Regions from separate parts of the Ruegeria sp. BHSB064 genome, predicted to be linked through region 2. Evidence: riboswitches for the same ligand, from Rfam matches in the RefSeq annotation. Region 2 holds a riboswitch; the other holds the start of a gene.
The links. A riboswitch is a leader RNA that binds a small molecule or an ion and turns the genes downstream of it on or off. The one in region 2 is predicted to bind cobalamin.
Positions count from the first base shown of each region.

Region 1: linked by a shared signal. The riboswitch ahead of AC2FNU_RS21795 (DUF4198 domain-containing protein) and the one ahead of AC2FNU_RS23445 (hypothetical protein) in region 2 are both predicted to bind cobalamin.

Region 1 is NZ_JBXWSB010000145.1:521-6,398, forward strand. Features, by position in the region: gene AC2FNU_RS21785 (NikL family nickel/cobalt ECF transporter subunit) at 1-406, opposite strand, end outside; gene cbiM (cobalt transporter CbiM) at 403-1,014, opposite strand; gene AC2FNU_RS21795 (DUF4198 domain-containing protein) at 1,020-1,805, opposite strand; cobalamin riboswitch at 1,935-2,137, opposite strand; gene AC2FNU_RS21800 (LacI family DNA-binding transcriptional regulator) at 2,352-3,512, shown strand; gene AC2FNU_RS21805 (ABC transporter substrate-binding protein) at 3,509-4,864, shown strand; gene AC2FNU_RS21810 (carbohydrate ABC transporter permease) at 4,922-5,878, shown strand, end outside.
Region 2 is NZ_JBXWSB010000184.1:573-6,450, forward strand. Features, by position in the region: partial or broken gene AC2FNU_RS23435 (DNA polymerase III subunit gamma/tau) at 1-818, opposite strand, end outside; gene AC2FNU_RS23440 (protein-tyrosine phosphatase family protein) at 992-1,492, shown strand; gene AC2FNU_RS23445 (hypothetical protein) at 1,495-1,902, opposite strand; gene AC2FNU_RS23450 (hypothetical protein) at 1,877-2,035, opposite strand; cobalamin riboswitch at 1,993-2,213, opposite strand; gene AC2FNU_RS23455 (alpha/beta hydrolase family protein) at 2,347-3,207, shown strand; RNA gene ffs (signal recognition particle sRNA small type) at 3,256-3,354, opposite strand; gene AC2FNU_RS23465 (bifunctional 2',3'-cyclic-nucleotide 2'-phosphodiesterase/3'-nucleotidase) at 3,394-5,262, opposite strand; partial or broken gene AC2FNU_RS23470 (NUDIX-like domain-containing protein) at 5,446-5,878, shown strand, end outside.

The DNA of each region.
Region 1 (5,878 bases), on a different contig from region 2:
CGTCGGTTAGTGACGCAACAGTCACCGTCGCTATGTCGGTTGCGGTTTCAACCTGCGTAACAGGTTTTACAAGCTTGGGATCCACACCCAAAATCTCGGCCACTTCCTCGGCTGGCATGGCGACTTCGGCAATATGACCAGCGCCCAGATCTGCTTTGAACGTGTGCGCGACGGGTTCGGTGGGGGTGTAGAGGAAGAAGCCATCGGTATCGGTGACTGTTCGCCCCAGTTCAGCGCCATCGGGGCCATAAACGATAACGTCTTGGTTTTCAGCCATGTCGCCGTTGGAAAAGCCCAATTCACCCTCAATCGCGTCGCCTGCGGGAAAGACCCCTGCGATAACTTTATGGGCCAGCGCAGGAAGCGGGGTAAGCAATACCGCAACAACGAAAATCAGCTGTCTCATACCGGAGCACCCCTTAGAAAGAGTTCAGGCTTGACCTTGCGGGCCAATAGAATGGCAAAACCCGTAAGTACCGCTTCGATTGCCATGACGGGAATATGGGCAAAAAAGACCAGTTTTGCCGCTGGTAGGAATGCGTCACCAGACAGAGCCAGTGAGACAGCGACAAGAGCCGTCGTGGCCGCAATTGAAAACGCTCCGCCGATGCCACCCCAAATAGCGCCCTGCACCGGAGAGCCTCGTGCGATCAGACGACCAAAGATCATCCATGTCAGCACCGCCGGAAGCGCGATGTTGACCGTGTTAATCCCAAGCACAGTCAAACCGCCAAAACCGAAAAACACGGCTTGAAGCAGCAGGCCAACAAACAGCGCTGGAAAAGCGGCCCAACCAAGCAAAAGCCCGGCCAGACCGTTCAGGATCAAATGCACAGAGGACGGACCAATCGGCACATGGATCAACGAGGCAACAAAAAAGCAGGCCGACAGCACGCCCGCGATGGGAATTCGGTCCAGGTCCAGCGATTTCAGCCCCACAGCAACGCCGCCAGCCGCTGCGATTGCACCGCTGATCACAACTGGGTTCGAAAGGGCTCCGTCCACGATGTGCATAGGGGTTACTCCAGATCCCAGGCGCGGATCCAGATCACAGCATCCTGGCTCAGTTCTTTGCCTTCATGTTCGGTTTTTGGGCCCGAACCCAGAGCAGCAAAACCCCAGTAACCCGCTTTTGGTACGCCAAAGGTGAAATAGCCGTTCTCATCTGAAATCGCGACCAATGACCCACCCGGAAGAGGGGATGCCGTGGCATCTTTTGCACCGCTGCCTGCCAAATCAGGTTCTGCAGCCATGTATTCGATTTCGATCTCAGTACCAGAAACCGGTTCACCTTCGCTCAGTACGCGGCCGGTAAAGGTGGAACCTGCAATGACGTTATAAGGCTTGTTCAGCGGCAGAATTTCGGTCGCCAGACCTTGCGGTTGATCCCAGTCGGTGGGCAGTTCATTGCGGTTCAGGTAAGCCTTTGTGATCTGCTGGATATAGATATCCTCGGATTCTTCGTAATAAGGCGCAGGTACCGTCACCAGCACATAGTCGCCGGAACGTTTCACCGGAACCGAACCAAGAAATGCTTTGGCGCTGTTCTCGGGGCCGTCGAACGTGGTTTCTTCCAATGTACCCAACAGATCGATCTTTTCGCCGTTGTGGATCACATAGAACTCTTCCGGCTTGTCCAGGCTCATCACGTGCCCGGCTTCAAAGGGATGCCAGAAGACCAACTTGACCGGAACGTCACCCGGACGCTCGATCATGGTGTCTTCGGTGTATTCCAGCAGGAAATGAGCCTGCGCCAGCGCTGGCATTGCCACGACAACTGCCGCGGCCAACAAAAAGTGTTTCACAAATACGTCCTTCTCACGTCGCGCCTTCCCCGGCACGCATTGATTTTTGACATTGGGGAATGCGAAACTATTTGCCCCAACGGGCAAACAGATCCGGCGCACACCCCGTCGCCGATGATGAGCGCCCCTTCCGGGGGCGCATGTTCGGCAGGTCTCCTGACTTGCGGGTCTTCACGCTAAACTGGCCTTCCCGGGTGTGCCCCAGTGGCGTAATCAGTCTCGCTCGCCGCTTACAGTTGCGGGGGCAGTTGCAGATTTGGCCAAGAATGTGCCGCACTGCATTCCCTATTGCCTCCGGGTGACTCCCCGGAACCGAACATGGCGCGTTGATGACAGAAAAACTTGAACACGGTCAACTCCCGATTGCGGCATTGGGAGGGTCATCTGCGAATTCCGGAGGGGTTCTGATTGCAACTTATCGACTGCAATCATGTCCAAGAGAGGGGTGTTGCGACCTGTCTGCTGGTTGGAGGCGATTGTCAGGTGTGGGTTGAAGGTGTCATTTTTTTGTTGCCGAAACCGGTTTCGGAACAATTATATTAAAGAATGATGGCGAATCCCGAACTGCAACAGCGACAAATCCGATCCCGGCGCGCCACGTCGAATGGGCGGGTGAAGCTTGAAGAATTGGCTGATCACCTCGGCCTTTCGAAAAGCACCGTGTCGCGGGCACTGAACGGGTATTCCGACATCTCAGAATCAACGCGAAAGCGGGTCGAGGTGACGGCGCGCAAGATGGGATATCGCCCGCTCAGCCACGCTCAGGCCATTCGTACGGGGCGCGTGCGTGCCATTGCCATGGTCATCAACAGTGAAGAACCGGACCGGCACAATCCATTCTTTCAGGACTTTCTTGCGGGCGCTTGCGAAGCCGCCAGTGCATCCGACTGGACGATGACAATTTCGACCGCGAAATCGAAACAAGACATGCTAAATGTGTTGAGTCGTCTGGTCGAAGAACGAAAGGCCGATGGATTCATCCTGCCGCGTACCGAAGTCGATGACGCGCGGGTTGGGTACCTAAGCGACCTGCAGGTGCCGTTCATCCTGTATGGTCGGACAGGATATGGTCGGACCGGTTTTCAGGACGATACGTCTTGGTTTGATATTTCCGGCGAAAAAGCCATGAGCGACGCGGTCGAACGTCTGGTCCGTTTTGGTCACAGCCGCATCGGGTTTGTCGGCAGTGATCCAAAGTTCAACTACAGTCACCTGCGTCGGGATGGCTATGTCGACGGGCTTAGGGCTGCAGGATTGCCGGTCGATCCTGAATTGATCCGCGACGGGGCCCGCACCCGCGAAGAAGGGGCCGCTGAAGCGCGCGCTTTGTTGCGCCTGTCTGTCCCGCCGACCGCGATTGTCTTTGCGACGGATCAGGCGGCATTGGGAAGCTACCCTGTGTGTGCAGAATTCGGTCTTGAAATCGGGCGTGATGTCTCGGTCCTTGGATATGACGGAATTCCGGAATGCCAATATGCCAGCCCCGGGCTGACCACGTTCAGCGTCGACTCCAAACGGGCAGGCGAACGCCTAGCAACGATGCTGATACGTCAGACCCGAGGGGAAGAACCCGCATCTTTGCGCGAACTCAGCCAGGCGACGCTGATCGAACGCGACTCTGACGGGCCGCCACTGCTGACTTCGAGTGAGTTGGCGGAAAAAATCAAACGATCCATGGAAGACAATCGGGGAGGAAACCGACCATGAAACTTACACCAAAAGCAGCCAGGCTGATGCTCGGCTCGTCGTTAGCACTGGCGCTGACGGCCATGTCGGTACAAGCGGACACGATCCGCTTCTGGACAACGGAGGAGCAGCCCGAGCGTCTGGCGAAACAGCAGGAAATGGCCGACCAGTTCAAGGCTGAGACCGGTACAACGGTCGAAGTGATCCCTGTCACGGAAACGGATCTGGGTACCCGCGCAACCGCAGCCTTTGCTGCGGGCGATTTGCCAGATGTGGTTTACCACCCGTTGCAGTACGCTCTGCCGTGGGCCGAAGCGGGCATTCTGGACACCGAAGCTGCGACCGAAGTGATCGAAGAACTGGGCGCTGATACCTTCGCGCCGGGTGCTTTGGGCATGGCTGCGTTCAATGGTGAAACCGCCTCGGTTCCGGTGGACGGCTGGACGCAAATGGTTGTCTATCGCAAGGACCTGTTCGATGAAGCCGGGTTGGAAGCGCCTGACAGCTTTGCCGACATTCAGGCCGCACTTGAGGCGTTGCATAACCCGCCAGAAATGTATGGCTTTGTCTCGGCCACCAAAGTCGACGAGAACTTCATGAGCCAGGTGCTGGAGCATGTTTTCCTTGCCAATGGCGTCTCGCCCGTTGGCCCTGATGGGTTCCAGCCGCTGGATGAGGCCAAGACCACCGAGGTTCTGGACTTCTACAAGGCTATTTCCAAAGCCTCGCCTCCCGGCGAACTCTTCTGGAAGCAATCGCGTGAGCTGTATTTTGACGGCAAAGCCGCGATGATCATCTGGTCGCCGTTTATTCTGGACGAATTGGCTGGTCTGCGCGACAGCGCCCCGCCGACCATTAACGATGACCCGACCTCTCGCGATCTGGCCAGCAAGACTGGTATCGTGACCAAACTGTCCGGCCCGTCGAACCCCGATGGCGCGGCCTGGGGTGATGTGCGGTATTTCGGCATCACCAACGACGCGGATACCGATGCGGCGATGGAATTCGTAAAGTTTGCGATGGATGACGGCTATACCCAGACGCTGGCCATTGCGCCCGAGGGTAAGTTCCCCGTGCGCCGTGGTAATGCAGACAATCCGACTGCGTTCTCTGAAGCCTGGGCGGAACTGCCCGTCGGTGTCGATCGCAAGGCCCCTCTGGGCGAGCTGTACGAACAGGCGATGATCGACGAGATTGTTGGCGGTCTGGACGTGGCGCAGCGCTGGGGCGTGGCCGAGGGTCAATTGGCGCTGGCGTCAAAAATGATCAACTCTCAGGCCATCAATCGTGTTGTACGTCAGTATATTGATGACGAGATCGACGCAGCCGCAGCGGTTGCAGCCATGAACGAAGAGCTGGCGAAGGTTCAGTAATCAAGTGGCAACTGCAGCGGCGTGCGCGCCGCTGCACCCAACCCTTCGAGGTACCCCATGACTTCGGCCACCCCACCGACCGGAACCGGGGCGTTAGCCAAACGCGAGGCGCGTCTGGCCTGGACGCTGCTGGCTCCGACCGTGATCAGTGTATCGCTTGTGGTGATCTTGCCTTTGCTGGCAATCTTCTGGATCAGCTTCAAGCCATTTACCCTGTCCGATCTCCGTCCGCCTGCACCGGTTGTGCGTGAAAGCCTGCGCGGATCGGGCGACGATCTGCGGATTGAATACCGCCTGCGCAACTCCAGTCAGGAGATCGCAATTAATGGCGTCACCCTCAGCGACGTTCTGCCCGATGGTGTCATTGCGAGGGAGGTTGTTGCCCCCTGTGTTTTGGACGGACAAGACCTGTTTTGCGATTTCGGCACTCTGGAAGGGGGGCAGCGTGAGCGTATCCGCATACCTGTTGACGTGAGCGGCGACCCCGATGCGTTTGAAGACGTAATCGAAGCGTCAGAACCGCGTGTAACTGGAAGTGGGCCGAACGTTCTGACCAACTTTGAATTCAGCCTCGAAAACTATGCTCGCGTCTTTGACGGGTCCGAGTTCTGGGGCGTGCTTTGGGTAACGCTGTTTTACACGGTGTTCGGGACCATTGGCGCTTTGGTCATGGGCCTGTTCGCGGCGCTTTTGCTGAACAAAAGCTTCAAAGGGCAGGGGTTCATCCGGGGCCTTTACCTGTTTCCCTATGTTGCACCGGTCATTGCGGTGGCCTTTACTTGGGTCACGTTGTTTGATCCGTTTTCTGGTTCGGCCAATGCGCTTTTGATCCAAATGGGCCTGACCAGTGCGCCGATCAATTTCTTCGGCGAACGCCCTCTGGCCCTGATCATGGTTACAGTGTTCGAAATCTGGCGCTATTTCCCGCTGTCTTTCCTGTTCATTCTGGCGCGGATGCAATCCATTGATAGCAGCATGTATGAAGCGGCTGATATGGATGGCGCGTCGCCCTTC
Region 2 (5,878 bases):
GCGGCATCGCCTCGCAGGATCATATCCATCAGGTCCAGAACGCGGCCACGGTCCGCAAGGCCCAGCATAGCGCGGACCTGATCGGCAGTGGTTTCGCCCGCCCCGTGCGAAATCGCCTGATCCAGCAGCGAGGTCGCATCCCTTGCCGATCCTTCTGCGGCGCGTGTAATCAGCGCCAGCGCGTCTTCGGCGATTTGGGCGCTTTCGGCGGTTGCGATCTTTTGCAGAAGGCCGATCATATCCTCGGGCTCGATCCGGCGCAGGTCAAAGCGCTGACAGCGGGACAGAACCGTGACCGGCACTTTACGAATCTCGGTGGTAGCGAAGATGAACTTCACATGTTCAGGCGGTTCCTCGAGCGTCTTGAGCAGCGCGTTGAAAGCGCTGGTCGAGAGCATGTGAACCTCGTCGATGATGTAGATCTTGTAACGTGCGCTGGCGGCGCGATAGCGGACACTGTCGATTATTTCGCGAATGTCATTCACGCCGGTTCGGCTGGCGGCGTCCATCTCCATCACATCGACGTGGCGGCCTTCCATGATGGCCACGCAATGTTCACATTGCCCGCAAGGCTCGGTCGTCGGGCCGCCATTGCCGTCGGGGCCGATGCAGTTCATACCCTTGGCGATGATCCGAGCGGTGGTTGTTTTGCCGGTGCCGCGAATGCCGGTCATGATGAACGCCTGCGCAATCCGGTCCGCTTCGAACGCGTTTTTCAGGGTGCGCACCATGGCATCCTGACCCACCAGATCGGCAAAGGTTTCCGGGCGATATTTGCGGGCGAGAACCTGATAGGCGGGGCTGGGCGTGTCGGTCATGTTTTCTCGGTCGGATTCGGTGCTTCGGCTCAGCGTAGTGGCCACCGCCTTCCGCGTCCACAGCGAGGCGCGATGATTTTTGATTTAGATTCCGACCGGATTCGCACTAAGCTGTTCCAACAAAATTTAAGACTCATTTTTTGTAAAGAGTTCCTGGTGGAGGACACAGGTTCATGTCGCAGCTGGTTATCTATGCTCTGCAAGTCGCAGGCGGAACGCTTGCCCTGACGTCGATACCCGGACGTGGCGGGGATTATGAGACGGATCTGGACACGATTGCCGCGTGGAAGCCGGGGCTGGTCATTTCAATGACGACGGATGTCGAGATGCTTCAGCACGGGGCGCAGGATTTTGGCAGCGATATCCAAAGCCGCGCCAGCCGGTGGGTGCATCTGCCGATCGAAGATTTCGGAGCACCCACTGCGGCGATTGAAGAGGCATGGCCCGACGTCAGCGCCGCTGCCCGGCATGCCTTGACCGGTGGAGGCCGGGTTTTGGTGCATTGCCGGGGCGGTTGCGGCAGGTCGGGGATGATTGTCCTGCGTCTGATGGTCGAGTGCGGCGAACGGGCAGAAAAGGCGCTGGAGCGTCTGCGGGCGCTGCGCCCCTGTGCTGTGGAAACAGACGCGCAGCTGGCTTGGGCGGCCCGGGTTTCCCCGGCGCAGGTGGTGTGACCTCAGGCCGAAAGCTGTTCGGGTGCGTGTACGGTTTTTCGGGGCCGTAAGGTTGCAACCTCAATCATTGCGCAAGGTGGGTTTGCAATGATGCCAGATGGCAGGGTGCTGAACGTGTTTCCAAAAATCAGATCAGCATAAAGGTTCAGGTCTTCAATCGCTGCGTCGGGTTGCGTGTCACAAAACACGCGAACACTGTCTGATTGTGCCTGGAAAATTGCCTGGCACCCTTCGGCGCAATGTGAAAGCTCACTACTGCCGTCAAACTCGAAGTCGTCGCCTGTGACAGCCGCGGCTTGTGTCATAGCCTCGGAAATCGAGCGCGCCAGCCGCGCCAGGGCGGGGCAGGTTTTGCCCGCCCGCTGACATACCGTTGCGCTGTATTCATGCGTCTTTGTCTTCCAGATCATCCTGCGCCCTCCGCGCGTGACGGGCAGAGGATCGGGTCAGGTGGGACGGCGAATTGCAGTCAGGACCTGCCCGGACACCCCGCCCGAGTTTCGGTTTCAGTTCCGATGGCAGGTCTCCTGACTTGCGGGTCATCGCTTTGCCGACCTTCCCAGCCCTAGGGGCCAGTGGCGTTTCGGCATTGCTCACCGCTTACAGTTGCGGGGGCAGTCGCGGAATTGGTTTGCGTCCGGATGACCAGACGGAACCGCACCGTGTTCCCTTTTCATCCCGACCCCTTGTGGGGGGCAGGAACCATCACACAATCGCTAGCGTCTGACCCAGTTCCGAGTCAAGCGGATCTTTGGCCCCGACGTTTGGTCATGCTGGATGGGTGAAAACTTCCCGCGTAGAGTTTCCGTTATTGAAGGTAAGCCAGCCGTTTTATCAGCGCAGGATCAGGGATTATGTTGGATACAGAACAGACGGTTTTAACCGAAGAGTTCCTCTTTCCGTCCGGGTCATCAACCCTTTCAGCGCGCCTGTACCGACCCTTGTCTGAACCCGGCACAGTGGTTGTGCTGAACAGTGCCACAGGCGTGCCACGCGACTATTATCGCCACTTCGCGCGTTGGCTGGCTGCCGAGCGCGGCATGGCGTGCCTGACCTATGACTATCGGGATTTCGGGCATTCACTGACCGGCCGCATGAAAGATGCGCGGGCGACAATGGCGGATTGGGCCTTGATCGACATGCCAGCGGCGCGGGCGGAAATGCGCAGGCGTTTTCCCGGCGCACAACAATGGACGATAGGTCATTCTGTAGGCGCCATGCTGGGACCCGTACAGCCCGATATCGACAAAATCGACCGGATGATTTGTGTGTGTTCCGGGCTTGTGACCCTGAACGATCACCCATGGCCCTACCGTGGATTGGCCGGGGTATTCTGGTACGGGCACGCGCCGTTGCTGGTCAAAGCGCTTGGCTACTTGCCCGGAAAGGCAATCGGTTTTGGTGCGGATTTGCCGGCATCGGTCTACTGGCAATGGCGTAAATGGTGCACCGCACCTTCGAGCTACTTGCCCGAGATCGGAACCGGGCTACCTGCTGCGCGGTGGGCAGAAGTTGGAAAACCGGTGGATCTGTTTACCTTTGAAGATGACCAGATGGTTCCGCCCAAGGCGGTATGTCGGCTTGCTGATCTCTATGGCCCCGAGGCCAAACGACATCTGCTGAAACCGGCTGATTTCGGGTTGTCTGAGGTTGGGCATATTGGCGCTTTTGCCCGACGCAACGCGGCCCTCTGGTCACGCTTTATCGACGTCTGAACGAGCTTGGTGTGACACTGCATATCACCCATTAGGCATGTGATGGGAAAGTGAGAGGTTGGACATCGACCCAAGCGGGGCTCGTTGTGGCTGCTTCCTTCCGGACCTGACCAGGTTGGCGAGGCGCTCGCCCGCGCCAACCTCTCGACTCTGGATATAGGGAAGGCGAGGGCAAAAGACAACCCGTCAGAACGTCAGGCGAATACGCTCGAACCCGGCTTCATCAGGACTTAGTAATTGGGCGTTGAACATGTGCAACTCACCCATGTGTTCAAGGGCACCGGGACCTGTTCGAAGCAAGGCATTTACGCCCGCTTGAGCTGTGAGTTTAAAAGGATAGGGGTGCCGCGCTATGGGATCGGGCGGAAGGCGATGAGACAGGTAATCCCGCAACAGGTCCTTGATATCGAGCGGCGGTAGGTTGATGCGTTGGGCGGCAGAGGCGGCAGGAAAATGTCCGCCTCCACTGGCGCGGTAATTATTGCTGGCCAGGACAAACCTTTGTGCGGACTGAACAGGTTGGCCATCGATTGTCAGATTGCGAATTCGTCTGTTGTCAGGGTCGATGAGCCGACCGTCACTGTCGAAGCGCGCAGGTTGCGATGGATCGATTTGATAGGACAGGCCAAAGATAACGTCGAAATTGTAACCGGCACGTTCAGGGTTGATGAGATCCGCTTCTGTATCTGGTGAAAGCTGGTTGAACACGCTTGCCGACATTTCCAGCCAATCCAGCACGTCGGCACCGCTTATCCGTATAGCACGCAGTTCATTGGGAAACGGATACAGGTCCGCAACGTGACGCAGGCATATTTCCCCCGCCGGTACATCTGTGTAATGCCGCGGGCCAGCGCGCCCACCGCTTTTCCCGGGCGCCACGGCTGACAACAGCGGCAACTCGCCCAACGCCGACCCTTGCAGGTATGGACGCAGAGCAGCAGCCTGTGCCGCAGCGACCAGAGCCAAGCCGCGATCCGGTGCGCAAAAGCTGAAATAGCTGTGCATGGATTCTGATGCGCGCGCGACGGGTTTGGCAACCGCGCTGCGGGTTTGACGATGGGCGTCAGCGAACAGACGCACCATGTCCTCGTCTTCCTCGACCGCGACTCCATCCGCGCAAACCGGGCGCAAGTCCACACGACATTCTTCAATGCTGAACCCGCCATTCGGTCGCTGAGAAACAACAAGATCAATGACACCAAGATAAGATCCAGCCGAACCGGCCATGACAACCGGGGTCTGATGCACCAGCCCGTTTGCGGGATCGAGATATGGGGCGTTGGTGTCTGTGCGACTCGGAAGGGTCAGGTGCGTATGCCCGGCGACAATGGCGTCGATGTCGTCTATAGTCGCCAAGGGGATGACGGCATTTTCCATCCCTTCTACGGGCTCTGATTGGCCTAGGCCGGAATGCGCCAACACAACTATCAGGTCACATCCTTCAGCGCGCAGTTGTTTTGACAGGTCGCATGCCGTGGATAGAATGTCGTAGGCTGTAACCTCTCCGTTCAGATGATGCTCTTCCCAGCGGGTGGTTTGTGGCGGAAGCACGGATATAAGGCCGATGCGAAGGGGCATTTCTTTGCCACCCAACGGCACGGTGCGGTCCAGTATCGCATATCGCCGCCATGCTTGCAGGCCACCCGATCGATGCAGGTTGCTGCACAGGACCGGGCAGGGGGCTTGCAAGATGATATTGTCCAATACCGGCAGCCCAAAACCAAAATCATGGTTGCCGAGACCTATGGCGTCGTACTCCAACGCCGAGAAGGCTTGCATGACCGGATGCGGCACGTTGTTCTGAACCGCCCACTCGCCCAACGGCGTTCCCTGAAATGCATCCCCATTATCCACCAACAGGACCAACGCATCACTTGCTTCTTGGCGGGCTTTGCGGATCAGGCTGGCGGTGCGCGTCAATCCAAGCGTCTGGTCAGGAGTATCGGTGTAATAGTCAAAACCTGTCAGGTTCATATGAAGGTCGGTTGTCGCCAGAATACGCACAAGCCCACGGTCTTTTGCAGGAGATACCCGCGTCGAAGGGTTTTGCTTCACTTTGAATGGTCTGCTTTTGAATAGAGTTATTGGTCAAATCTAACAAAGCGTAACCTAAATGAATTTTCCGGGGCCGCCATGCGGCTTTTCGGCGGCAAGTGCGCGCATCGCGAGAGTTTGAATTGCCATTGCAACGCGGTCTGAGACATGGCAGCCCTGTGCCTGGGACCAGAAGGAAATCCAATGAAAAACGCAGAGCAGGTGACCTTTGGCGGCTCGGGCCTGAACCGGGCGGCCCATATGCGCGGGAATGCCGATACGTTGGCGGCGGCGCAACGCCACCCGGCGGCACAGTGCATGATGATTTGGCGCGGGAAAGTTCTGGTTGCCGGTGATGGGCTAGATCAGCTTGCATTGCTTCCGATGACGCATCCGCTGGTCAGCGCGGGGCCTGGTGGGGTTGTTGAGGCGCCTGTTTTCTTAGGTGTGACCGTCGAAGATACGCCGCTGTTCGCGGTGGATATCTCGGCCTGGACTGCCGAAGGTTTGGACCTGACCGGTCTGGGAGAGTTCGTGGACAAGTCCGAGCAGCAGCATCCGGATTTGCCAGAGGGTTATGTTTTTGCCGAATTGCGCCGGATCATGACGCGACTGTCGCCGCACGATGCCGAATTGG